4 regions of the Neptunomonas concharum genome follow, and region 1 is predicted to be linked to each of the others. Evidence: predicted binding sites of a transcription regulator. Region 1 holds the regulator's gene; each other region holds the start of a gene.
The links. Region 1 encodes sigma-54, which starts transcription at its own class of promoters, with help from an activator protein. Its sites were predicted from a motif close to TGGCACNNNNNTTGCTNT; they were not measured.
Positions count from the first base shown of each region.

Region 1 (6,080 bases):
TCTGTATCAAGGCTCTCAGTAACCGCTAAAACACGGTCTGTATCCATGGTGCTGAGAATGTCTGCCTGGATATCATCAGGCAAATACTGGAGTACTTTACCTTCATTCTCTTCTTTAATGAGATTCCAGAGAATTTGACGTTCTTTGGGTGGAGATTTCTCTAGCAGGTGTGCCACTTCCACCGGACGAAGCGAAGTGTTCAACGTGAAGCGTACCTGCTGAAGCGCGCCGCTTTCTAAAGCACGGTTAAGCTTGTCTAGTGCTGTGGTTTCTTCACGGGTTGTCATGATATCCCTTGCTGATGCCCAAAGAGGGGTCAATGTTGCTAAAAATTGCGGATTAGTATAGCGGAATGCGTTAATAGCTTCAGTGGTAGGGCGTTAAAAATTATTCGTCTTCGTCGAAGCGGTTATTAATGATCGTCTCTATGGCCTGCATCGCTTCTGTTTGGTCTTCACCATCAGTTTTGATGGTAAGTTCTGTCCCTTTGCTAGCGGCAAGCATCATAACTGACATAATACTCTTACCATCGACTTCGCGGCCATCTTTTTCGAGACGGATGTCAGCTGAAAAGCGGCTGGTTGTGCCAATTAACTTGGCTGCTGCTCTGGCATGCAACCCCAGTTTATTAATAATCGTTATCTTCTTTTCAAGCATTGCTATATCCGCTTCTTGGTCTTAGCTCAATGTAACTCTCTATGACGTACATTGACATTATCCATATGTTCTTTGAAATAACTAGCTAGTTGCTCTGAAACATAAACAGAGCGGTGATGACCACCTGTGCATCCTATACCGACCGTCATATAACTACGGTTATTCTTGATAAAGTGAGGTAACCACTTTTCAATGTAGTGTTGGATGTCATGGATCATCTCGGTGACTTCAGGTGCAGCACTGAGAAATGTTTGGACAGGTTGGTCTAGCCCTGTGTACTGTCTTAATTCAGTCACCCAGTAAGGGTTTGGCAGAACCCGCATATCAAATACAATGTCTGCATCCAATGGGACGCCATGTTTAAAACCAAACGACTCAAATTGCAGAGAGAGTGATTGCTCCGCACGGTCCGCAACGCGTAGCTTAATGGCGTCTCTCAGTTCATAGATAGATAAACGGGTAGTATCTATCCTGATATTAGCAAGGTCCGTAATAGGTTCTAGTAACTTCCTTTCATATTCTATCGCATCAGGAAGATTACTGACTCTTTCTGCCATGGGGTGTCTGCGCCGCGTGGAACTATAACGTTGCAGCAGTGTTTCGTATGAGGCGTCTAGGTAGACAAGCTCTACGGAAATTTCTGGATATTGGCGAAAATATGTCCACATCTGCGGCACCTTTTCCAGATTGCTGGACAGGTTGCGTGCATCAATGCAGACCGCAATTTTATTGAGCTGCGCATCATCATTTAGCATGTGAGTGACTAAATCGGGCATCAGCATGGCAGGTAAGTTGTCGATACAATAATATCCGACATCTTCCAGTGCCTGAAGGGCTGTACTTTTACCTGAACCTGAGCGGCCACTGATAATGATGAGTTTCATTGTTACTCTGCTGTTTAGTTAAAAACTTCTGAAGCCACTTGCAACAGATGAGTATTGGAGTCAGCTTTTCTTAGTTGTTCTCTAATCGCTTCTTGACTAAAGGACTCAGCGAGTTTCCCTAAAATATTTAGATGTTCTTCACAGGCTTCTTCAGGAACAAGCAAAAAGAAGAGTAGGTCTACGGGGCGATTGTCTATCGCATCAAAATCAATGGGTTCAGATAAATGGATCAGCGCACCGATCGCTTCGGTAATACCGGCAAGGCGGCAATGTGGGATCGCCACACCTTCGCCAATGCCGGTGCTGCCCAGCCTTTCTCTGCTTATCAATCCACTAAATAAATCTTCTGCGACAATACTGCCGTTTGATTCTGCAATGATGTTACTTACAAACTCCAGAATGCGCTTTTTACTGCCGCCTTCAATATGTTGAAGCGTTCGTTCGGGTGATAGCAAAGATATAATGGACATGTGTGCTATAAATCTAATGGTTATTTGTGACTTTTCAGTTTTTCTTTGTGCTTGATGATCTGGCGATCGAGTTTGTCAGTGAGACCGTCGATAGCAGCATACATATCTTCGTGTTCACTGGTGGCAAATACTTCCCCACCTGCAATATGCATATCGGCTTCAGCTTTTTGACGTAATTTATCTACACTTAGTGTCACTTGAACGTTTGTGATGTTATCAAAGTGGCGTTCCAGCTTTTCAAATTTAGTGTGTACGTATTCAGATAAAGCTTCTGTCAGTTCTACATGGTGGCCAGTGATATTGATTTGCATATTAAGTCTCCTTTTGACACGACAGGTATGTCGTAGTGTGTTCATTAAATCAGACGCTTTCTCTCATTTGAAGGCGCAATTCCCATTGCTTCCCGGTATTTGGCGATGGTTCGCCGTGCGACCTGTATACCTTCTTCATCTAATAGTTGGGCTATTTTATTATCACTTAAAGGTTTAGTTGGATTTTCAGCGGCTATCAGTTTTTTGATGACTGCGCGTATGGCTGTGGATGACGCAGCCCCTCCGTCACTTGTGCTAACGTGGCTGGAGAAGAAGTACTTAAGCTCAAAAATCCCTCTAGGTGTATGCATATATTTTTGAGTGGTTACACGAGATATCGTAGATTCATGCATCTCTACCGCCTCCGCGATGTCATGTAAAACCATGGGTTTCATCGCTTCTGGGCCGAAGTCTAGAAAGTCAGACTGTCTTTCAATGATTTGGCTTGAAACCTTCAACAAAGTTTCATTACGGCTTTGTAAACTTTTGATAAACCAGCGAGCTTCCTGCAGATGACTCTTGAGGTAGGTATTGTCTGCACTGTTGTCTGCTCGCCTGATGAGGTCTGCATAACGGGTGTTTATCTGTAAGTTAGGTGAGGCTTCCGAGTTAAGTCGTACAGTCCATACACCACGAATTTTCTCTACATATACATCTGGAATGACATACTCGGCTTTACTGTTCGATATAAAAGATCCTGGATGCGGATTTAACGATTGAATCAGCGTAATGATGGCTTGAAGTTGCGGCTCTTTTAGCCTCAGTTTACGCATCAACTGCTTATAGTCTCGGCTACCTAGCAGGTGTATATATTGGCGACAAAGCATCACTGATTGCTTCAAAAGGGGCGTGTCAGGAGGTAATTGCTGTAGCTGTATGCTCAGGCACTCACCTAAATCGCGTGCTGCAACACCTGGCGGATCAAATTGCTGAATGCGGTGCAGTACAGCCTCAAGCTCATCCAATTCAGCATCCTGAAAAAGTTCAGATTCTTCTTGGACGAAATGCTCAAGCAGCTCATCTAATGAAATACGTAGATAGCCTTCGGTATCGATACCGTCAATAATCGCCTCGGCGATCATCTGATCCGTAGGGCTCATTGGCGTAAGATTAAGCTGCCAGAGCAAGTGGTCCTGAAGGGTTTCTTCTGCACTATCATTGGACTCAAAGGGCAAGTCTTCATCCCTATGGGTTGTGCTGCCAGAATTGGTAGATGCTTGAAAGGTATCATCCCATGATGAGTCCGTAGCAAGCTCTTCTGGGATGCGATCATTCCACTGATCGTCAAAAGAGTCTTCTGTCTCTTGATACTCATCAAGTGAATCGTTTTGGCTGTTGCTAGGTTCCTCATAAGCGCTATCAGTATGCTCTTTCGAAGAGGTTGTTTCGGGCTCAGCTGATTGAGTGGCGTTATCCGCCTGTTCTGGCTGGCTTTGTTCATGAAGCTCATCCGCTTCTTCTGATGTCTCAAGCATAGGGTTGCTGTCGAGCGCTTCTTGGATCTCTTGCTGGAGATCAAGCGTCGATAATTGCAGTAAGCGAATAGCCTGCTGCAATTGAGGGGGCATTGTTAGGTGCTGACCCATTTTAAGTTGTAATGACTGCTTCATAAAATTACAACAATACTCCTAAGCGGTATCAATCTACTCAAAGTTTGAAGGTATCACCCAAATAGGCCGCTTTCACCTGATCGTTGGCGAGTATCTCTGCGGGAGTGCCTTGGGCTAAAATTACCCCTTCACTTACAATATAGGCTTTTTCACAAATATCGAGTGTTTCTCTAACATTATGGTCTGTGATTAATATGCCTATGCCTTTAGATTGTAGGTGCTTTATAGTCTGTTTGATATCATTTACTGAGATTGGATCTACGCCCGCAAAGGGTTCATCTAACAAAATGAAGGAGGGTTCAGAAGCTAGAGCTCGTGCGATTTCCACTCTTCGGCGCTCACCGCCGGATAAGCTCATACCTAGGCTTTCTCGCAAATGAGAGATATGGAATTCTTCAAGTAAGGTTTCGAGTTTCGTTTCCCTTTGGGAGGGCGTCAGCTCTTTTCGCATCTCTAGAATACCCATCAGGTTATCCTTGACGCTTAGCTTTCGAAAAATAGACGCTTCTTGTGGCAGGTAGCCAATCCCTTTCCTTGCACGAAGGTGCATAGGATCACGGGTTACGTCATCATCGCCAATGCGGATGGCTCCATCATTGGCTTGAATTAAGCCTACAATCATATAAAAACAGGTTGTTTTTCCAGCTCCATTTGGACCCAGCAACCCTACAATTTCCCCGCTATTTACTTCTAAGGAGACATCGCGAACAACCTGGCGTTTCTTATAGGCTTTGGCCAAGTGCAGAGCTTGAAGCAATTTACTCATAATTAGGGCTTAGCCTTAGGTTGAATAACCATCTGGACGCGCTGCCCGGTTTTACCTTCGCCGCTATAGGCATTTACGATGGCTTTGTCCATCTGATAAACAATTTTACTACCGGTAAACTGGTCGCTTTCTTGTTGGACTTTTGCATTGCCTGTGATCGTAATGGTCTGTTTGGCGATTAAATAATCAAGCTTTTCGCCAAAGGCATCCGTAATAGGCTTATCTTCAGCTGCTTGCTGTCGGAAATTAGCGGGGGAACCGTTTGCAATAATGCGGCTAACGCTGTCTTTTTCACGATAGAGATCAATACGGGCCGCTTTGATCTCCATTGAACCTTGTTTCATGAGTACATTGCCGGTGTAGGTTGTGGTGCCTGTTTTTTCATTGATCTGTGCTGCGTCAGCACTGATGTGAATCGGCTGATGCTTATCTGAAGGGAGTGCGTAAGCGAAGGAGGTTAATCCTAAGAAGTAAGCTCCTAGAATGCTCAGTAGAGTATGATATGAGCGTTTATTGGTCTGCATAAAAAGTACCTTTCACATCTGATAAAAGCTCAGATACACCTGTGTTGTAGTTGATAATCATACCCGTCGCTGTAGTAGTGTGTCCTTTTTGACGGATCTCGATAGGCGCATCTGTTTTTGCTATGCCTTCAAGGTGAAGCAGGGTTAATGATGACGTGGTTAGCTCAGTCGGCGCTTCATTGGTGGAATTATGCGTGACGACTACCGCTTCATCAAGCTGCAATGATTGAGTTGTGTCTGAACTAAAGCCTTTATTGCTTTGAAAGTTAATGCGGCTAGCACCTGGCCGATGTAACGCTATTTTGGGCGTAGTCAGAGCGGAGCCTTGCTTCTCAGGGAAGTGGTTTAATTCACTAGCGTTGAGCGTGCGTACTAGGTGTCCTGTGGCGCTAAACTCTCTAACGTTGACGTCCTTCATAAAATAGTCCACACCACTGGTTATTGGTGGCATGTCGGATGAGCCTTGGTCTGCGTCTGTTTGTAGAATCCAATACATGAACACAGGCACCAGTAACGCAATTGCGAGAAATAGCTGGGTTTGGTTACGGTTCAGAGGCAACATTATAAAAAGTCTTGGTAGGCTTTTTCGAGTAAGGCTTTCGCCTCAAGGATAGCTTCGCAGAATTCCCTTGCGGCGCCATATCCACCGGTTCTTTCCGTGCACCAATCAGCGTGTTCCCTTACAAAGGGGTGTGCATTTGGCACAGTGCACCCAAAAGCTACCGCTTTAATAGCAGAGAGGTCAGGTAAGTCGTCGCCAATATAAGCGGTGTCTTGCGCGCTGTGGCCGGTCATCGTCCATAGCTCCTCAAGTGCGGCTAACTTATCATCTCTCCCTTGACGTAAGTAGGAGATATT
Region 1 covers NZ_CP043869.1:2,624,921-2,631,000, reverse strand. The annotation lists gene mgtE (magnesium transporter) at 1-287, opposite strand, end outside; gene F0U83_RS12440 (HPr family phosphocarrier protein) at 388-657, opposite strand; gene rapZ (RNase adapter RapZ) at 684-1,541, opposite strand; gene ptsN (PTS IIA-like nitrogen regulatory protein PtsN) at 1,556-2,011, opposite strand; gene hpf (ribosome hibernation promoting factor) at 2,032-2,322, opposite strand; gene F0U83_RS12420 (RNA polymerase factor sigma-54) at 2,367-3,932, opposite strand; gene lptB (LPS export ABC transporter ATP-binding protein) at 3,970-4,698, opposite strand; gene lptA (lipopolysaccharide transport periplasmic protein LptA) at 4,701-5,222, opposite strand; gene lptC (LPS export ABC transporter periplasmic protein LptC) at 5,209-5,784, opposite strand; gene F0U83_RS12400 (KdsC family phosphatase) at 5,784-6,080, opposite strand, start outside.

Region 2 (6,080 bases), 390 kb from region 1:
TTGGGGCTTGAAGCCGCTTATGGGCTTGCACTACAGGGCGTCCACACAACGGTCATACACCGCTCGTCTCATTTGCTTAATCGCCAGCTAGACTCCGCTGCGGGTGCATTGTTACAAACATCGATGGAGGCGCTCGGTGTTAACTCAATACTCAATGACGAGGTAGCCTCTTTTGAAGGGAGTGAAGCGGTTAAAACCGCTACACTAAAGAGCGGTCTTACGCTCTCAGTCGATCTGGTGATCATCGCAACGGGTATAACGCCAGAAATCACCTTGGCTCGTCAGGTATCTTTAGCCTGCAATCGCGGCATTAAAGTCGATGATAACCTCTTAACCAGTGACGCCAATATCAGTGCACTGGGGGAATGCATCGAACATAAAAATACAACGTTCGGCTTAGTTGCTCCGATATGGGATCAAGTCGAAATCCTTGCAGATAGATTAATCTACTCGCGTCAATCACCTTATGTGCAACGACCTTCTCCAACTAAGTTAAAAGTATCAGGAATTGATCTGTTTTCGGCTGGCGACATTTCAGAAAAAACCGATGATCAAGTCATTCTAATCCAAGATACCGCCAGCCATATCTATCGAAAGTTCATTCTACGCAACCAACGCTTGGTCGGCATCGTGCTGTTTGGTGATGTTCAGGGAGGTAATACCTACTTTGAACTTCTAGACAGCCAACAGCCAATACCCCACTTGTTGCCTCCCCTGCTACTTGGGGATCTTACAACCCATTCTGCAATTGCCGAATCTGCACACCTTGGGTCAGAAAATGATCTGACAGGAGCGACTTTATGAAGAAGAAAAATCTCATTGTGATTGGTAACGGCATGGTCGGCCATCAGTTTTTACAAAGCCTTGCCGATTCAGGTCAAATTGATCAGTTCAATGTTACCGTGTTTTGCGAAGAACCGCGCTTAGCTTACGACAGAGTCTATCTAAGTAGTTATTTCACGGGAGCAACCGCAGAAGATCTTGCGATGGGCGATATTGAAACCTACCAGAGCTGGGGGCTAAATGTATTAGTTGGTGAAACAGTGACAAGCATTGATCGTGACGATCAACGTGTCTACACCAATAAAGGCACTATCTTATATTTTGACAAGTTAGTTCTAGCCACTGGTTCTTATCCTTTCGTTCCTCCGGTTCCGGGACATGAACGGGAAAACTGTTTGGTTTATCGCACGATTGAAGACTTAGAAGCAATAAAGGCTGCAGCTGAAAAAGGAAAGATTGGTGTTGTCGTTGGAGGGGGCTTATTAGGGCTTGAAGCGGCAAAAGCACTCAAAGACCTAGGGTTAGAAACCCATGTTGTCGAGTTTGCACCTCGCCTAATGGCAGTTCAACTCGATGAAGGGGGTGGACAGCTACTACGACACAAGATAGAAAAGCTCGGCGTTAAAGTACATACGGGCAAAAACACGCTACAGATAATTGATGGCGAAGGTGCACTTCATCGTATGGAATTTGCCGACGGCGAAGTCTTAGAAACCGATGTTATTCTTTTCTCTGCGGGCATTCGGCCTCGGGATAATTTAGCGCGTCAATGTGATATTGAAGTCGGTGAACGCGGCGGGATTGTTATAGATAACAACTGCCAAACATCAGATGAAAACATCTATGCTATTGGCGAGTGCGCCCTTTGGAACGGACGTATTTACGGACTGGTTGCCCCAGGTTATGCGATGGCTAAAGTGGTTGTATCCCAACTCATTGGTGAAGATAGTCAGTTCCTCGGTGCGGATATGAGCACTAAGCTCAAATTAATGGGTGTAGATGTCGCTAGCATCGGCGATGCGCATGCTCACACAAAACACTCGAAATGCTACATTTATAATGATGAAGTCAATGAAGTCTATAAGAAACTTGTCGTTTCTGAGTCTGGGAGCAAGCTTCTCGGCGCGATTCTTGTCGGTGAAGCCAATGACTACGGCACCTTGCTTCAATATGCGCTTAACGGAATTGATCTGCCTGCCAACCCTGAAGTATTAATCGTTCCTAACTTTGGCGGTGATGATGCCCAAACAGGCTTGGGAGTTAGCGCTTTACCCGATACAGCACAAATTTGTTCATGTCACGACGTCACAAAAGGCGCTGTATGCGGTTCCATTACACAAGGCTCACAGACTGTCGGAGACGTTAAAGCGGATACTAAAGCCGCCACAGGGTGCGGCGGCTGTGTGCAATTATTGACCGATCTAGTCAATCATGAACTGTCAGCCCGTGGTATAGAAGTCAGTACCGATATTTGCGAACACTTCTCGTATACTCGTGAGGATCTTTACAACATCATCCGAGTAGAAGAGATCAAGACCTTTAATGATTTAATGCGTACGCATGGCAATGGTGGACATGGCTGCGAAATATGTAAGCCACTTGTCGGCTCATTGCTAGCATCCTGCTGGAACGAATATGTTCTGGATAAGCCCCATGTAGGTTTGCAGGACACTAACGATACGTTCCTCGCTAATATGCAAAAAGATGGCACATACTCCATAGTACCTAGAGTCCCAGGCGGTGAGATCACACCAGATCAGCTCATCGCCATTGGTCAAGTGGCCAAAGATTACAATTTATATACCAAAATCACCGGCGGGCAGAGGGTTGATCTATTTGGGGCAACACTGGATGAGCTGCCTAAGATTTGGAAAGTTTTAATCGATGCAGGTATGGAAACGGGACACGCTTATGGAAAATCTTTGAGAACAGTGAAATCCTGTGTTGGTAGAACTTGGTGCCGCTATGGTGTCGATGACAGTACAGGTTTAGCGATAGCGCTGGAAAACCGCTATAAAGGTTTACGTGCTCCTCACAAAATAAAATTTGCTGTATCGGGCTGTACACGTGAGTGCGCAGAAGCCCAAAGCAAAGATGTTGGTATTATTGCAACGGAAAACGGTTGGAATCTCTACCTCTGTGGTAACGGCGGTATGAAACCACGCCACGGTGATCTATTCGCAACTGATTTAGACAAAGAAACCTTAATTCGCTACATCGATCGATTTCTCATGTTTTATATAAAAACAGGAAAGCGCTTACAGCGAACCTCCGTTTGGATGGAAAATCTCGAAGGCGGGCTCGACTATCTAAGAAAAGTAGTGATAGACGATCAACTAGGGCTTGCAGAAACCCTTGAAAATCAGATGGCGATGATTGTCGATCGTTACGAATGTGAGTGGAAACGCACAATAGAAGATGAGCACGCATTAAAGCGCTTTCGCACCTTCGTTAACAGCGACGCTGCAGATGACAATATTGTATTCGTAGAAGAGCGCGGACAAATCCGGCCTGCTCGCACAGAAGAGAAACCTTCTGAAGCATCAGATCTCATTAAACTAGTCGGTTAATTTGGTGAATAGTATGACGAATGATATTAATTGGTTAGACATTTGTGATGTATCTGACTTAGTAGAAGATAGCGGCGTCTGTGCTTTAATTGATGAAAAGCAAGTGGCCCTTTTCTACATCCCTGCCGAAACAAAAGTTTACGCCCTAAGTCAGTACGATCCTTTTGGACAAGCCAACATCCTATCAAGAGGCCTCATTGGTTCAAAAGAAGGTCGTCTTTATGTGGCTTCTCCGCTCTACAAGCAGCGCTTCTATCTGGAAACAGGAGAGTGTTTAGAGGATGAGAAAGTGAGCCTGCCTACATGGAAAGCTCAATTAGTAGACAATAGAGTCATGATTCAGGCTCTCTGATAAAAACAACCTGCATCCAAATAGCAAGCGGCTGCAGGTTTTTACCGCTCCCGAAATAGTGCACATCAATCAATTGTGCACCACAATCAAACACTGTTCTTTGGCTCTTTATTTAATTATTTCTTGCTTAAGCCCTATTTCACTACTGTGAGAAGCTAAAAGACCCTTATAGTAAAGTGGCACACCTCATGCATTAGATATTATGAGCTGAGATTGTGGTCTCTGCTTTGAGGAGCAATGGCAATGGCGCCACTTTGGAATCTTGATTTCAGGTGGCGCTTTTTTTTTTGGGGAAAAGTCCATGACAACACAGATAATTAAAACAACTTGCCCATATTGCGGAGTGGGTTGCGGCGTCGATGCTAAGGTTGAAAACAACCAATTAATTGCCGTCAGCGGCTCAAAAGATCATCCTGCGAACAAAGGTAGTCTGTGCGTCAAAGGGGCTTCCTTACATGAAACGGTCGGCTATCAAGACCGAATACTCCACCCTACGATTAAAAACGAAAGAGTAAGCTGGGATCGTGCAACACACTATATAGCCGAGCAATTAAGTCAGGTCATTGAGCAACATGGTCCAGAAGCCATCGCTATGTACGTCTCTGGTCAAATTTTAACAGAAGATTATTACGTCGCTAACAAGCTCATGAAAGGCTTTATCGGCACAGCTAATATCGACACAAATTCCAGGCTTTGTATGGCATCAGCGGTTGTTGCCCATAAACGCGCTTTTGGTAGTGATACCGTACCAGCCTGTTATGAGGATATTGAACATGCAGATTTAGTAGTCCTTACCGGTTCCAATCTTGCTTGGGCACACCCTATTTTATATCAGCGTTTAAGCGCGGCCAAACAAGCTCGACCTCATATGAAAATCGTTGTGATAGACCCTCGTCAGACAGCCAGCTGTGATATCGCAGATTTGCATTTAGCTTTGCGTCCGGGTACTGATGCTTATCTTTATAATGGCTTGGCACAATACCTTATTGAGCACGGCTATATCGATCATAACTATATCAATTCACACTGCAATGGCTATGAGGATCTATTGAAGCAAGTATCTCACCAGACTTTATCTGATACCTCCCATATATGTGATCTTGAAGACGATCTCGTGTCTATGTTTTACCAATGGTTTGCTGAAACAGAGCGCACAGTCACTCTTTTTTCACAAGGTATTAATCAGTCATCTAGTGGCGTCGATAAAGGTAACGCCATCATCAACTGCCATCTTATAACAGGCAAAATCGGTAAAGTGGGCGCAGCACCCTTTTCTATCACGGGCCAACCCAATGCCATGGGAGGACGAGAAGTCGGCGGACTTGCTAATCAACTAGCAGCCCATATGACATTTAGCAATCCGCAAGATATTGATCAAGTTGGGCAGTTTTGGCATGCGACATCCATGGCCCAACAGGAAGGGCTAAAAGCAGTGGATATGTTTGAAGCAGTAGCTCAAGGCAAGATCAAGGCTATCTGGATTATTGCGACCAACCCACTGGTATCCATGCCGGATTCAGAGAGTATTCGTGAAGCATTAACCCAGTGCGATCTGGTTATCGTTCAGGATGTGTCACTGTCTAGCGATACTCTTAAATACGCGGATGTCTGTCTACCCGCAACAACATGGGGGGAGAAAAGTGGCACCGTTACTAACTCCGAGCGCACCATTTCGCGCCAACGAAGCTTTCTTACGCCTCCAGGGGAAGCTCGCCACGACTGGCAGATCATTTGTGATATCGCTAAAGAAATGGGATTTAACGAGGCTTTTAGCTATAAAACCAGCGCAGATATTTTTCGCGAACATGCACAGTTGTCCGCTTTGAGAAACTCAGGCAACCGAGACTTTGATATTTCAGAATTATCGCTAATGAGCGACCAAGCCTATGACAATATGCCTCCTATTCAATGGCCGATTAACTCAGCTTATCCAAAGGGTAGAGCCCGTTTCTTCGAAGATGGGGTGTTTTTTACAGCAGATAGAAAAGCTAACCTTATTCCTATTCAACCTAAACTTCCCGCATACCCTGCTACACACAATGAGCTGATTCTCAATACCGGCAGGATTCGTGATCAGTGGCACACCATGACTCGAACGGGTAAGACCTCTCGTTTGCTGGCTCATACTTCTGTTCCTTTCGTTGAAATACACCCCGCTACAGCCAATGCTTTTAACATTCAAGAGAACAGTTGGGTGTCTCTTCAAACTCCGGTTTCAAAATATATTGCTAAAGCAACGATCACTCGGAGTGTGCGCCAAGATTCTGTATTTATACCTATGCATTGGAGCGACTTTTTTTCCAGCCATGGTAAGGCAAATAGCTTGGTTCGCCCCATTAGGGATGCTCTATCAGGGCAACCCGAATTTAAGCATA
Region 2 covers NZ_CP043869.1:2,238,665-2,244,744, forward strand. The annotation lists gene F0U83_RS10515 (NAD(P)/FAD-dependent oxidoreductase) at 1-804, shown strand, start outside; gene nirB (nitrite reductase large subunit NirB) at 801-3,353, shown strand; gene nirD (nitrite reductase small subunit NirD) at 3,367-3,705, shown strand; gene F0U83_RS10530 (nitrate reductase) at 4,007-6,080, shown strand, end outside.
Region 2: the regulator sigma-54 is predicted to act here: its motif matches at 3,883-3,900, upstream of F0U83_RS10530 (nitrate reductase).

Region 3 (6,080 bases), 530 kb from region 1:
TAATACCGTATGTGATGACACGTTACTTTTGGTCAGACACGCCTTAGATAAGCAACACGTCAGCGTAGATTTAGACTACCAAGCCACAACGCTTGTTGAATTTAACACCCAACAGATCCAGCAAGTATTGGTAAACTTAATCCTTAATGCGGCTCACGCAACACAAGGGCCCGGAAAGATTCTAGTAAGCACACAAGACTGGACTGAAGAAAACGAGACTAAAGGCGTCTGCATTTCCGTAACAGACTTCGGTCATGGAATATCCAACCATCATTTGAGGCAGGTATTCGACCCATTTTTTACGACTAAGGAGAGTGGAACCGGTCTTGGCCTATCCGTCAGCCATGGCATTATCCAACGCCATAGCGGAAAATTTAATGTTCAGTCAAAAGAGGGACAAGGCTCCTGCTTCACGATATGCCTACCCGAGCACTATACACCTACCAACTCACAAGATGACAGCGTCAGTGAACTACTCGATGGGCTAGCCCAGGCCGAACGTACCAATCGCCGCGCCATTAGAGGCGCTTAACTACTCAGCACACCAGATCAATTTGCCACACTGACTTAAGTTATACCCCTCTAAGCGCTGCGCCAGAGCAATCCCCTCAGGGCTTTGCACATACTCAAACAGCTGTTGCACCAAACGCCGAAAATACACTTTTCTGGGAATGACCAAGTCAAAGCTTTCTTCACAAACTTCTATAAAGTCCAACCCAAACTCTTTAGCAGCACTATAAGTACCCGGGCCAATATCCGCCTCCCCTTTAGCAATTAAAGAAGCGACTTCACGCTCAGAAAAGGCCACCTGGGTTTGGCTCAGCTGCCCCATCGGGTACCCCTGCTTAGCAAGCCACTCGCCTAAAAATCGCTGCGACCCTGCACCCTCCTGACGGATAACCCAACGGGTTTGAAACAACAAAGCCTCTTTCGGATCTTGATAACGTTCATAATCAACATGGCGAACAATCAAACCCTGCTGACGTTTAAAAAGGTGCACCAGCAACCAATCTTTGGAGGCGCTGTATTGTTGCAACAAAGCAGGATGACGAACCCCACTTTCTTCCGCTCTCCCCCAATGAATAGCACAAGCGTCTGAACTCCCTTGCGCTAATAACTCAAGACCTAATTTAGTACCTGTAACAGTATAAGAGAACACTGCTTGCGTCTTTAGCCGCTGAGTCAAACGGTTAGCTGTTGCCTGTAGTAAAGGATCATCGCTACCGGAAATGATCAGCCGATCAGCCATCAACCCTCCGTGAGCAGTATCCAGCAACCAACGATCCACTAATGCTCTGGGAAATAACCACTTGCCAGTTGCCTTAGTAGCAGGAATTCCACCCTCAGCAGCTAACGCATACACCTTCTTTTCATTTAGGTGGAGATATTCCGCAAGTTGGCGAACATTCATAAAAGGCGGTAACGGATCACTCACTCCTCTCTCCTTGCGCATCTAGAATTATGTTCTTCTCCCCACTAAACACCAAAAAATGCCGCCCTTTAGCCCTCCCGAGCATTGTGATACCTAACTCTCTTGCCAATGCCAACCCCATTTGCGTCACCCCTGAACGTGATAACAAGATAGGGATTCCTATTTGGGCGACTTTTATTACCATTTCAGATGTTAATCGCCCCGTGGTGTAGAACACCTTGTCTTGTGCTGATATATCCTCCAACCACATACGCCCTGCCAATGTATCAACCGCATTGTGGCGACCTACATCTTCCACAAAAGCAATAACCTGCTCCCCCTCACAAATCGCGCAGCCATGAACTGCACCGGCATTTCGATAAGTGTCATTGCGGCGACTCAACGCCCCGAGAAGACTATAAAGCGTACTTTGGCGTAGTGAAGAAGATGGCAAACGGATCTGAGCCAACTTATCCATAACACTCCCAAACATCGTTCCCTGACCACATCCGGTGGTGACCGTACGCTGCTTCAAGCGCTCCTCCAAATCATCAGGGTCGGCATCTGTAACAACAGCAGCAGCTTCTACTTCCCAATCCACCTGTATCGCTCTTACGGTAGACAGGTGTTGAATAAACCCCTGATTTCGTAAATAGCCCAACACTAATGCTTCAGGATCCGCCCCCAATGTCATGAGTGTCACAATCTCACGCTTATTGAGGTAAATCGTCAGCGGCCTTTCACACGCAACATGTATTTCACGGGACGCTCCCGTTTCATCATAGACGCTGACCGCTTCAGTAAGTGGTGCGCTAGCATGGCTAAGTTGAATCATCGAATCTTTCTGCTGGCTCATAAAACGAATCTCCACCGAAATCGGTAGACCATGAGCAAGATCCATACCCATACCGGTTTATCAGGCTTAGGGGACAGTCACCATCCACGCATGGGACAAAATGTCCCAATAATTGAGATATTTCTTCCCAATAGCGCGACTTTACATCCCTCCCAACTTGAAAACATGGGGTTCTTAGAAGCATGGCGCAAAGCTTGCTAACGATTACTACGCAATCATATTGAGTAATACCATTAAGGAGTGCCGATGACATTCGCCAAAACAAGCGACCGCTGGCCCATGCAGCTAAAGCTAAAGTCTGAAATGGTGATGACAGGTCAATGGGAAAGCCCACGATGGAGCCTGGATGATTTGCTTCCAGGTGGGGCGCCCCAATCAGGCTATGACTACATAACGTTAGAGTTACATAAAGACCAGCGTAGCGCTTATCGATTCAACTTAAACTCGACAGCTCCCTGCCTCTTTCTACTTTGTAATGAAGATGAAACAGATAACCAGCTAACCCCTCTTCATTTAACCGCTAGCCAAGATGAAGCCTCATCCTACATGGATGGAGAACATCAAGTGATGTCATTCCCGATGCCACCGGCCGTGCAGTGCTGGATAGAAAGCTATCTAGGCCTGCATGGCGAACTCATCGAAATGGGGCGCAAGAAAAAACGGAAAGGTGGAGGACGTAGCAGTGGCAACTGATGAATCATTTTTGGGTCGCTGGTCTCGGCTAAAACGAACAGAACAAAGCCACGCCAATGCACCAGACTCCTCTCAAGAGGCAACGGTAACAGAGCCGACTTCAGAGCCCTTAACAACCGCGGCCACACACCCTGAAATAGACTCCGATAGAGAAGCATTAACCGATGCAGACATGCCTGACATAGAAAGCCTCGATCAGGATTCAAATTTTGCTCAGTTTTTATCGGAAGGAGTCAGCGACGCGATACGCCAACAAGCCCTACGCAAACTGTTTCACTTGCCCGAATTTAATCTACGAGATGGCTTAAATGACTACGATGGTGACTTCAGTCAGATCCCGTCCATGACAGCCGAGGTCGCTAAGCAAATTCGCAACTGGGTCAACAAGCATCAAGATGAGCTTGAAGAGGCCATACAAGATCATCCTTCTGAAGAAGAGTCAGATATTCGACCTAACCAAGCACAGCCCGAAGATACTCAACCTCAAACAGCAAATCAGAGTGTTGATGAAGATCTTGGCGAAGCCGACCTAATGGGATAACGCGATGAATTGTCCCAGTTTTTTAGGGACATTAAGACAAATTGTCCCGACACAAACCCCAATAGCCAATTAGTGGCCGACTCTACACCACTTCTAATGCTTTTTTTTCTAACACTCATGGATCGGCAGTTGCTTATTACATAGAACAACGCTGCATAAGACAGCGATAAATAATCAACTGTTCGCACCTAAGACGAACAGAGAATAATAAAATGACAAGAACGCAAGATAATAACGAGCATAAAAATGCGCTAGCAAAGCAAAGTGCGCTTTCAGAGGTCATCTTCCAGCATGACTTAGCAGCTACGCACGTTGCCTATGATTCCCATGGTCACCTGCTTCTCATAGGTCCTGAGGATTTGGTTCGTCTCGCCGCCTGCCAACTGAAAGAGATGGCAAGTTTAACCTTACTCATCAGCGAACCCGTTCAAGCAGCCGACCAGTCAGGACTAGAGGAAGCACTAGAAAAAACACAAGCACTGCCGACATTTTTTAGTAAGTTGTTAAGTGTTGGCGGCTATATGGGACAATTCAACGTGCTAGTCGAGGTTGATGGAGCCCCTGCTGAGCTTTCTCAACTTGCACTTAAACGAACCTCTTTTGATTTGATATTGGATCTGGGGCGTTCCGCTTTTTTGCAGAGCGAGCTACTACCGGCAGGATATTTTCATATAGCGCCCAACGCTTCCCACTTAGGAGAGCTGCTCACGGAGCTGCCCGGTTACTTGGGAACCTTTGAAAAGCCAAAATATTTCAGCGTCAACAATGATATTTGCGCGCACTCGTCCAGAGGACAAACAGGTTGCACCCGTTGTTTAGATGTTTGCCCAGCAGACGCAATTAAATCGATCAAACAACTGATCACGATTGATCCGTACCTGTGTCATGGAGCAGGTGGATGTACGACGGCATGTCCGACAGGCGCTATACACTACATGATGCCGAAACCCGCTTACTTGATCGACTATTTATCACGATTATTGAATAGCTATCGTCTAGCGGGAGGGCAACAACCGGTCTTTCTGTTTCACGACCATCAAGAAGGTAAATCTGCGATCAGCGCTTGGGCTGATAAGTTACCTAGCAATATTATCCCCATTGAGCTTGAAGAGCTTGCCGCTGCAGGTATGGAGATTTGGCTAGGCACCCTTGCGATGGGAGCAAGCCACCTGGTTCTTCTGGATACAGCGCAGATTCCTGAAAGCATGAAGCAACTGCTCAATGAGCAGGTTCAGCTGGCACACACCATTCTGCATGGTTTGCAGCAGGATACGCGACGACTTACCCTTATTTCACCTGATGACTTACATACGCTCACAGAGCTCAACGAAGTCTTAAGCTATTATCAAGATTCACCTGCTTATCCATTGACCCCACAAACGGCCAAAAGGGATACGCTGTTTGCGGCAATCGACTTTTTAGCCAAGCATGTAGAGTCCCCCTCAGAAACGATTACCATGCCGGCAAACGCCCCCTTTGGGGAAGTGATGTTAGACACGGATCGCTGCACGCTATGCATGTCTTGTGTAGCGGTTTGCCCAACCTCCGCACTAACCGATGGCGGTGATAAACCTGCGATCAAATTTACCGAGCAGAGCTGCGTGCAATGCTCTCTATGTAAGAACAGCTGCCCCGAGAATGCAATCAGCCTGCGACCTCGCTTATTGCTCACAGAGCAACGCAACGCCCAACAGATTCTGTTAAGCGAAGAACCTTTTAACTGCATCTCCTGCGGTAAAGGCTTCGCGCCGGAGCGAACGGTTAACAAAATGATCGAGAAACTCAGTGAGCACAGATTCTTTCAAGGCGAAGCACTGAATCGTTTAAAAATGTGCGAGGACTGCAGAGTCAGGGATATTTTTTCTGACCTCAGTAGCCATCCTGAAAAACAATTGGAACTGTGAGGTTAGATATGGAGATGATTAACCTAACCCCCGCCTTACAGGAACACGACCAACTCAGAGCAGACATCTATGCTCTGCTAGGTAATTTATTGCGTAGCGCACCCTCAGCAGAAACGCTGGAGTGGCTGAGCACATTAACTCCTGATAACGATGATTCTGGCTCTATGGCTGACGCTTGGTCGGCTCTCGCCTTGACCGCAAACTACGCTACTGAAGCCTCAATAGCTGATGAATACCAAGATCTTTTTATCGGTGTTGGACGTGGAGAATTAATGCCTTTCGGCTGCTGGTATCTAACAGGCTCCCTGATGGAGAAGCCCTTGGTACAGCTACGTAATGACCTTACCCAACTAGGCTATGTCCGCCAACCCGACGTCTATGAACCAGAAGATCATATTGCAGCGCTGTGTGAAGTCATGAGCCTTATGATCCTCAATCATCATGGATATTCACAGCAACACACATTTTGGCAACGCCATATTGCGCCTTGGGCCAGAAAGTTTTTCTCAGATCTACAACATGCAAAGCGGGCCGTTTTCTACAGCCCGATTGGGCTTCTTGGTGAGCACTTCGTTCAAAAAGAGGCCGATTACTTTCAGCAACTATCACCAGCCGAGCTAACCACAGTTTCGGCTAGTCACAATAAAAATTCGGGGTAACCGCTATGAGCCGTCA
Region 3 covers NZ_CP043869.1:3,156,270-3,162,349, forward strand. The annotation lists gene F0U83_RS14980 (sensor histidine kinase) at 1-532, shown strand, start outside; gene F0U83_RS14985 (helix-turn-helix transcriptional regulator) at 533-1,435, opposite strand; gene fdhD (formate dehydrogenase accessory sulfurtransferase FdhD) at 1,428-2,267, opposite strand; gene F0U83_RS14995 (DUF3305 domain-containing protein) at 2,514-2,960, shown strand; gene F0U83_RS15000 (DUF3306 domain-containing protein) at 2,950-3,501, shown strand; gene F0U83_RS15005 (4Fe-4S binding protein) at 3,714-5,405, shown strand; gene F0U83_RS15010 (TorD/DmsD family molecular chaperone) at 5,414-6,064, shown strand; gene F0U83_RS15015 (twin-arginine translocation signal domain-containing protein) at 6,070-6,080, shown strand, end outside.
Region 3: the regulator sigma-54 is predicted to act here: its motif matches at 2,451-2,468, upstream of F0U83_RS14995 (DUF3305 domain-containing protein).

Region 4 (6,080 bases), 390 kb from region 1:
CCTCCCCATTTCGGCTAACCAGAGGTGAGTAGTTAAAGCGCCACCAACGAGGTCGGCCATGCCGCTCTATGACGATTTCATTTTCGATAGATTTCTGGTCTTTTACACAGGTAATCAGTGCTTCTTTCACATCTTTAACGATATACCGTGGTATGACTGCATTAACGTCATGCCCAATAAGAGAGGAGACCTCGCTATCAACAATTTGCTGAAAGAGTGTATTGCCGCTGACAAAGTTGAATTTGCCGTTTTTCGCTCTCTCCCAAATAGACACCGGTGTGCCTATCGCTTCTATTTGGCTTGCCAGCTCAGAATGTGTACCACTAAGAAACATGCATATACCACGTAATAAAGAGTTCAGTTTTGTTTGATTCTAGTTCACAAACGAGAACACGGCAGAATTTATGTATCAATTAAACAACAAAACCTGCGCTTGCACAGGTTTTGTATTCAAGCGTCGTACGATTGGGCTAAAGCGTCAGCTCTTTAAACTCTTTTTCCCAACGTTTAGCTTCTTTCTTGGATGGGCCACCCAGCAGATTAACCGCATGGCGCAATCTGGCACGGCTCATATCTGGCCCTAATATCGACATTGAGTCCATCACCGATACGGTCTGATTGGTGCCTGCAATAGCGATAAACAGCGGGAACAAAAAGTCACGTAGCTTGTAGCCCATCTGTTCTGACAGTTGCTTTAGTTGTGCAAATAAGTGGTCTTTATCCCAGTTATTTTCGGTGTCCAAAAACCAGACACTGAACTGCAAGATACGCTTGGCATCTTCTAGGGTGACACTTTTGTGCTCAAAGTCTGATTCTTTAATCGGCAACATCCCTGATAAAAAGAATCCCGCCAAAGGCGCAACATCGGAGAATTTCTCAACACGCTGTTGAATGAGCGGCACGATCTGCATCAGGTATTCGGGGTTAAGCGCCCACTCTTGGAATTTGGCCGCAAACTGCTCATGGGTTAAGTTTTCACGCAGCCACAAGCCATTGAGCCAGCTCAGTTTTTCCTGATCAAACACAGGCCCACCCAGTGATACACGCTGTATATCAAAGTTGGCGAACATCTCGTCACGGCTGAATTTTTCGCTTTCATCAGGCATCGACCAACCCATGCGACCCAAATAGTTAAGCAGCGCTTCTGCCATGTAACCCATACGCTGGTAGTAAAGAATGCTGGTTGGGTTCTTACGTTTGGATAGTTTAGATTTATCGGGGTTACGCAATAGCGGCATATGGCACAGCGTTGGCATATCCCAGCCGAAGTATTGATACAGTAGTTTGTGCTTGGGTGCGGAGTTGATCCACTCTTCACCACGAATAACATGTGTGATCTCCATGAGGTGATCATCCACGACGTTGGCTAAGTGGTAAGTTGGCATACCGTCGGATTTCAGCAGGATCTGCGCATCGACCATACCCCACTCCAGCTCGATAGGCCCACGTAGTAAATCATCCACCACGCATACACCTTCACCTTCTGGGACAACCATACGAATAACATAAGGCGCACCGGCAGCTTTTCGCTTTTCTACCTCTTCTGGGGGCAGCGCCAAATCACTCTGTTTTAGTGCTGTATGGCCGCCCGCTGCACGACGAGCTTCACGTAGCTCATCTAACTCTTCAGAGGTGCGATAACAATGAAATGCGAAGCCTTTCTCGACCAGTTCATGAGCGTACTGGGCATACATATCTTTGCGCTCACTTTGGCGATAAGGGCCATGAGGGCCACCGACATCGGGGCCTTCATCCCACTCAAGGCCTAACCAACGGAGTGAGTCGAGGATCTTTTGTTCAGATTCTGACGTACTACGCGTCTGGTCGGTATCCTCGATACGCAAGATAAACTGCCCGCCATGTTGGCGCGCAAAGGCCAGATTGAAAAGTGCAATATAGGCGGTGCCTACATGCGGATCGCCGGTTGGTGAAGGCGCAACGCGAGTACGTACTGTCATTATGTTCCTGCCAAAGCTTACGTATGAACGAAATTAAACAGCCATTATACCTTTAGAGGTATAGCACCGCTATTGAACATGGAAGTTTAGCTCACCAATAAATTGGCTCAAGCTTTGCATAACTAAGATTTTACTTATGCACGAGAAGCTCAATTGAAAATACATGTCTCCGTTCTCGTTATTGATGAAGACGCATCCAGAGCAACTTTGCTTGAACAAGCGCTGATAGACCAAGGATATCAGGTGCTTGCTCGTATCGACTCAACTGACCAACTTGCCGAACATGTTGAGCAACTAAAGCCAGATATGATCATCATAGACCTCGAATCGCCTGACAGAGATGTTCTAGAAAATATGGCATTGTTAAATCAACACTCGCCTCGTCCGGTGGTTATGTTTGCTGAAAAAGGTGACCAAACCACTATAGAAAAAGCGATCCGGTCGGGGGTTAGTGCTTATGTCGTTGATGGCCTCGAAGCCCATCGAATTCGCGCGATATTAGATGTTGCCACGGCTAGATTCAGAGAGTTTCAGACGTTGAAACAAGAGCTTAGCGATGCCCGCTCTGAACTGGAAGATCGAAAAGTCGTTGAGAAAGCCAAAGGGTTGATCATGAAACACAATAACTGTTCTGAAGATCACGCCTTCAAAGCGATGCGCAAAATGGCAATGGATCAACAAAAGCCGATGTACGAAATCGCCCGCAATATTATTTCTGTGTTGGAGTTAATGTCATGACGACCCCATTTTCAAGCGTTCATCTTCCACTGACATTTCCCATGGCAGAAAAGCCTATGCTCAAAATCGGTTTCATCCCTTTGCTGGACTGCATCCCTTTGGTTATTGCCAAAGAGCTCGCTTTCTTTGCTGAAGCAGGTTTGGATGTCAGCCTTTCTAGAGAGGCTTCTTGGGCAAGCATAAGAGATAAAGTAAAGTTCGGCCTATTAGATGCCGCTCAAATGCCCGCAGGTATCGTGCTTGCCAGTGGTATGGGTCTAGGCGCATCACAGCCTATGGTAACCGCTATAGGTTTAGGGCAAAACGGCAATGCCATTACCGCATCTAACCCACTCTATGATGCGCTTAACCCCCAAAATCTATCGATGAATAGTGAATCGGCCGCTACGGCTCTGAAGTCATACTTAAAAACATCCGACTCAGAACTGACCATAGCATCCGTTCATACCTACTCAACTCATCACTTTTTACTGAGAGATTGGTTAAACCACTACAATATTGATCCAGAGAACAAGATCCGGCAGATCGTCGTTCCGCCACCGCAAATGGTTGATGCAATGGAACGGGGGATGATTGATCTCTTCTGTGCCGGGGAGCCTTGGAACAGCATAGCTCAAATTCACCAAGTCGGGCATAAACTATTGAGCGGCCACCAAATTTGGGAGAATGCACCCGATAAGGTTCTCGGTGTTACCAAAGAATGGCATAACCATCATCCATACACACATCAGCGGCTTATTTCAGCCATTCTTAAAGCGTGTTTATGGTTGGATGATGAGAAAAACAAACGCTTAGGTTTTCAGCTACTCCATGACAGCCATTATATGGATATTGATTTAGGGAATATAAACCTGATGCTTGGAAAGCACCGCTTCAGCCCTCCATCTGCAACATTCCCGTGGCTGTCTCAAGCCAGTTGGTTCACGCGACATATTCGTAACTTACACCAGCTACCCGATACTGAGACCTCAGCGGGAAACACCTATCTAACAGGCGTCTATCGTAAGGTAGCAGAGCTAATGAAACTGAATACTCCGTCAGCAGATGCTAAAGCAGAAGGCATCCATTCGGAATCATGGGTAATAAACGGCACTCAGGAACCTATCGAAATGCCGCCTGATATGCGCTTTCGCTAGCACTATTTTTGTGCAACGCACCAAAAAAGGCGCATTCAAGCGTCTTTTTTTATCCTTAATATTCACTACAAACGCGCTAAGCCCTTTTAAAATCCAGTCTTTACCGGGTTGGCACACTACCTGCTTATCCAAACTATCACTACAAATTGTTTTTCAGGCAAAGGCGCCATCAGTCGAGATCTCACCCTCTCGAGCTGGGCGCCTTTCTTTTTTTATATCTGGGAGGACTTCCTATGTCCAAAAATACATTAAATACACTGATTGGCCGCCGTAGCTTAATACGTAAAACATTAATGACTTTTGGTACGGCGGCAGCGGCAGGATTGCTGAACTTGTCGGTAGCACAGGCAAGTATCGGCGAGCCCGAAAAAGAAGATTTAAAATTCGGGTTTATAAAACTCACCGATATGGCTCCCTTGGCTATCGCTTACGAGAAAGGTTTTTTCGAGGATGAAGGCCTGTATGTGACATTAGAAGCCCAAGCCAATTGGAAAGTTTTGTTAGACCGAGTAATCGATGGGCAACTTGACGGTGCCCATATGCTCGCAGGGCAACCACTGGGCGCAACTATTGGCTTTGGAACACAGGCCCACATCATTACAGCGTTCAGCATGGACCTTAACGGTAACGCAATCACCGTATCTAATGAAATATGGGAACAGATGAAGCCTCACATTCCAAAAGATGCCGATGGTAAACCGGTCCACCCAATCAAAGCAGACTACCTAAAACCTGTTGTCGAAAAATACAAAGCTGAAGGTAAGCCCTTCAATATGGGGATGGTCTTCCCGGTATCTACTCATAACTATGAACTTCGTTACTGGCTGGCGGCAGGTGGTATTAAGCCCGGCTATTATGCACCTCATAAAGGTGATACGTCAGGAAAACTGGATGCCGATGCTCTGCTATCGGTAACACCTCCCCCTCAAATGCCCGCCACACTAGAAGCCGGCACTATCTATGGTTACTGCGTGGGTGAGCCTTGGAACCAGCAAGCCGTGTTCAAAGGCATCGGTGTGCCTGTCGTGACAGACTATGAAATCTGGAAAAACAACCCTGAAAAAGTATTTGGGGTGTCCAGTAAATGGGCAGAAAATTATCCCAACACTCACAAACGCGTTGTAAAAGCGATGATTCGTGCAGCCAAATGGTTAGACGAAAACAACAACGCCAACCGCCCAGAAGCTGTAAAGATTTTATCTCAGCCTAATTATGTGGGGGCAGATTATGAAGTGATCGCCAATTCTATGACCGGTTCTTTTGAATACGAGAAAGGTGACAAACGAGATGTCCCTGACTTCAACGTGTTCTTCCGTTACAACGCCACTTACCCCTACTACTCAGACGCTATTTGGTATCTCACTCAGATGCGTCGCTGGGGACAAATTCCTGATCAAAAGCCAGACAGCTGGTATATGGATATTGCGAAAAAAGTCTATCGCCCAGATATCTACGCAGAAGCAGCTCAATCCCTTATTGACGATGGCGTCATGGACGCAAGTGACTTCCCTGACTTTGCAACTGAGGAAGGTTTCCGAGAACCACAAACGCATTTCATTGACGGCATTACCTACGACGGCCGTCAACCAAATGACTATCTAAAGCAATTCAAAATCGGCCTAAAAAACGACGAAACACTGTGATATCAGTACCTGGCCCTCTCAAACGAGGGCCATATAAGGAGCCAAGCAATGAGCACCCTCTTACTTAAAATGAACTGGCTTACCCCCTTTATACAGATAATTAAAGGTGATCGCCCTGGAGATCAGCTCATGCTGATTCTAAAGCACACGGGGGTTCCGCTGATCGGGTTATTGGCGTTCCTTTTTGTGTGGCATATTGGTGCGCAAAATATCAATACCTCATTGGGCACCTTCCCTGGCCCCGCGCAGGTGTATCAGCAATCATTAACACTGATTGAAGAGCATACAGCCGAACGCCAAAAAGAGGAGGCTTTTTATCAGCGCCAGGAAGCACGAAATGCTAAGAAACTCGAAAAAAATCCAGACGCTACCATAAAAATTCGCCCTTATACCGGCTCTCCCACTTTTTTTGATCAGATATTAACCAGTCTAATTACAGTCATGGCAGGCTTTATTTTGGCCTCCGTCATTGCCATTCCATTAGGGATCATGATTGGTCTTAACAGCACATTATATTCAGCTATTAATCCATTGATCCAACTATTCAAACCCGTATCTCCTTTAGCTTGGCTACCACTGGTAACCATGGTCGTCAGTGCCGTTTA
Region 4 covers NZ_CP043869.1:2,230,826-2,236,905, forward strand. The annotation lists gene F0U83_RS10480 (sensor domain-containing diguanylate cyclase) at 1-334, opposite strand, end outside; gene gltX (glutamate--tRNA ligase) at 471-1,958, opposite strand; gene F0U83_RS10490 (ANTAR domain-containing response regulator) at 2,112-2,696, shown strand; gene F0U83_RS10495 (CmpA/NrtA family ABC transporter substrate-binding protein) at 2,693-3,832, shown strand; gene F0U83_RS10500 (CmpA/NrtA family ABC transporter substrate-binding protein) at 4,126-5,475, shown strand; gene F0U83_RS10505 (ABC transporter permease) at 5,605-6,080, shown strand, end outside.
Region 4: the regulator sigma-54 is predicted to act here: its motif matches at 3,942-3,959, upstream of F0U83_RS10500 (CmpA/NrtA family ABC transporter substrate-binding protein).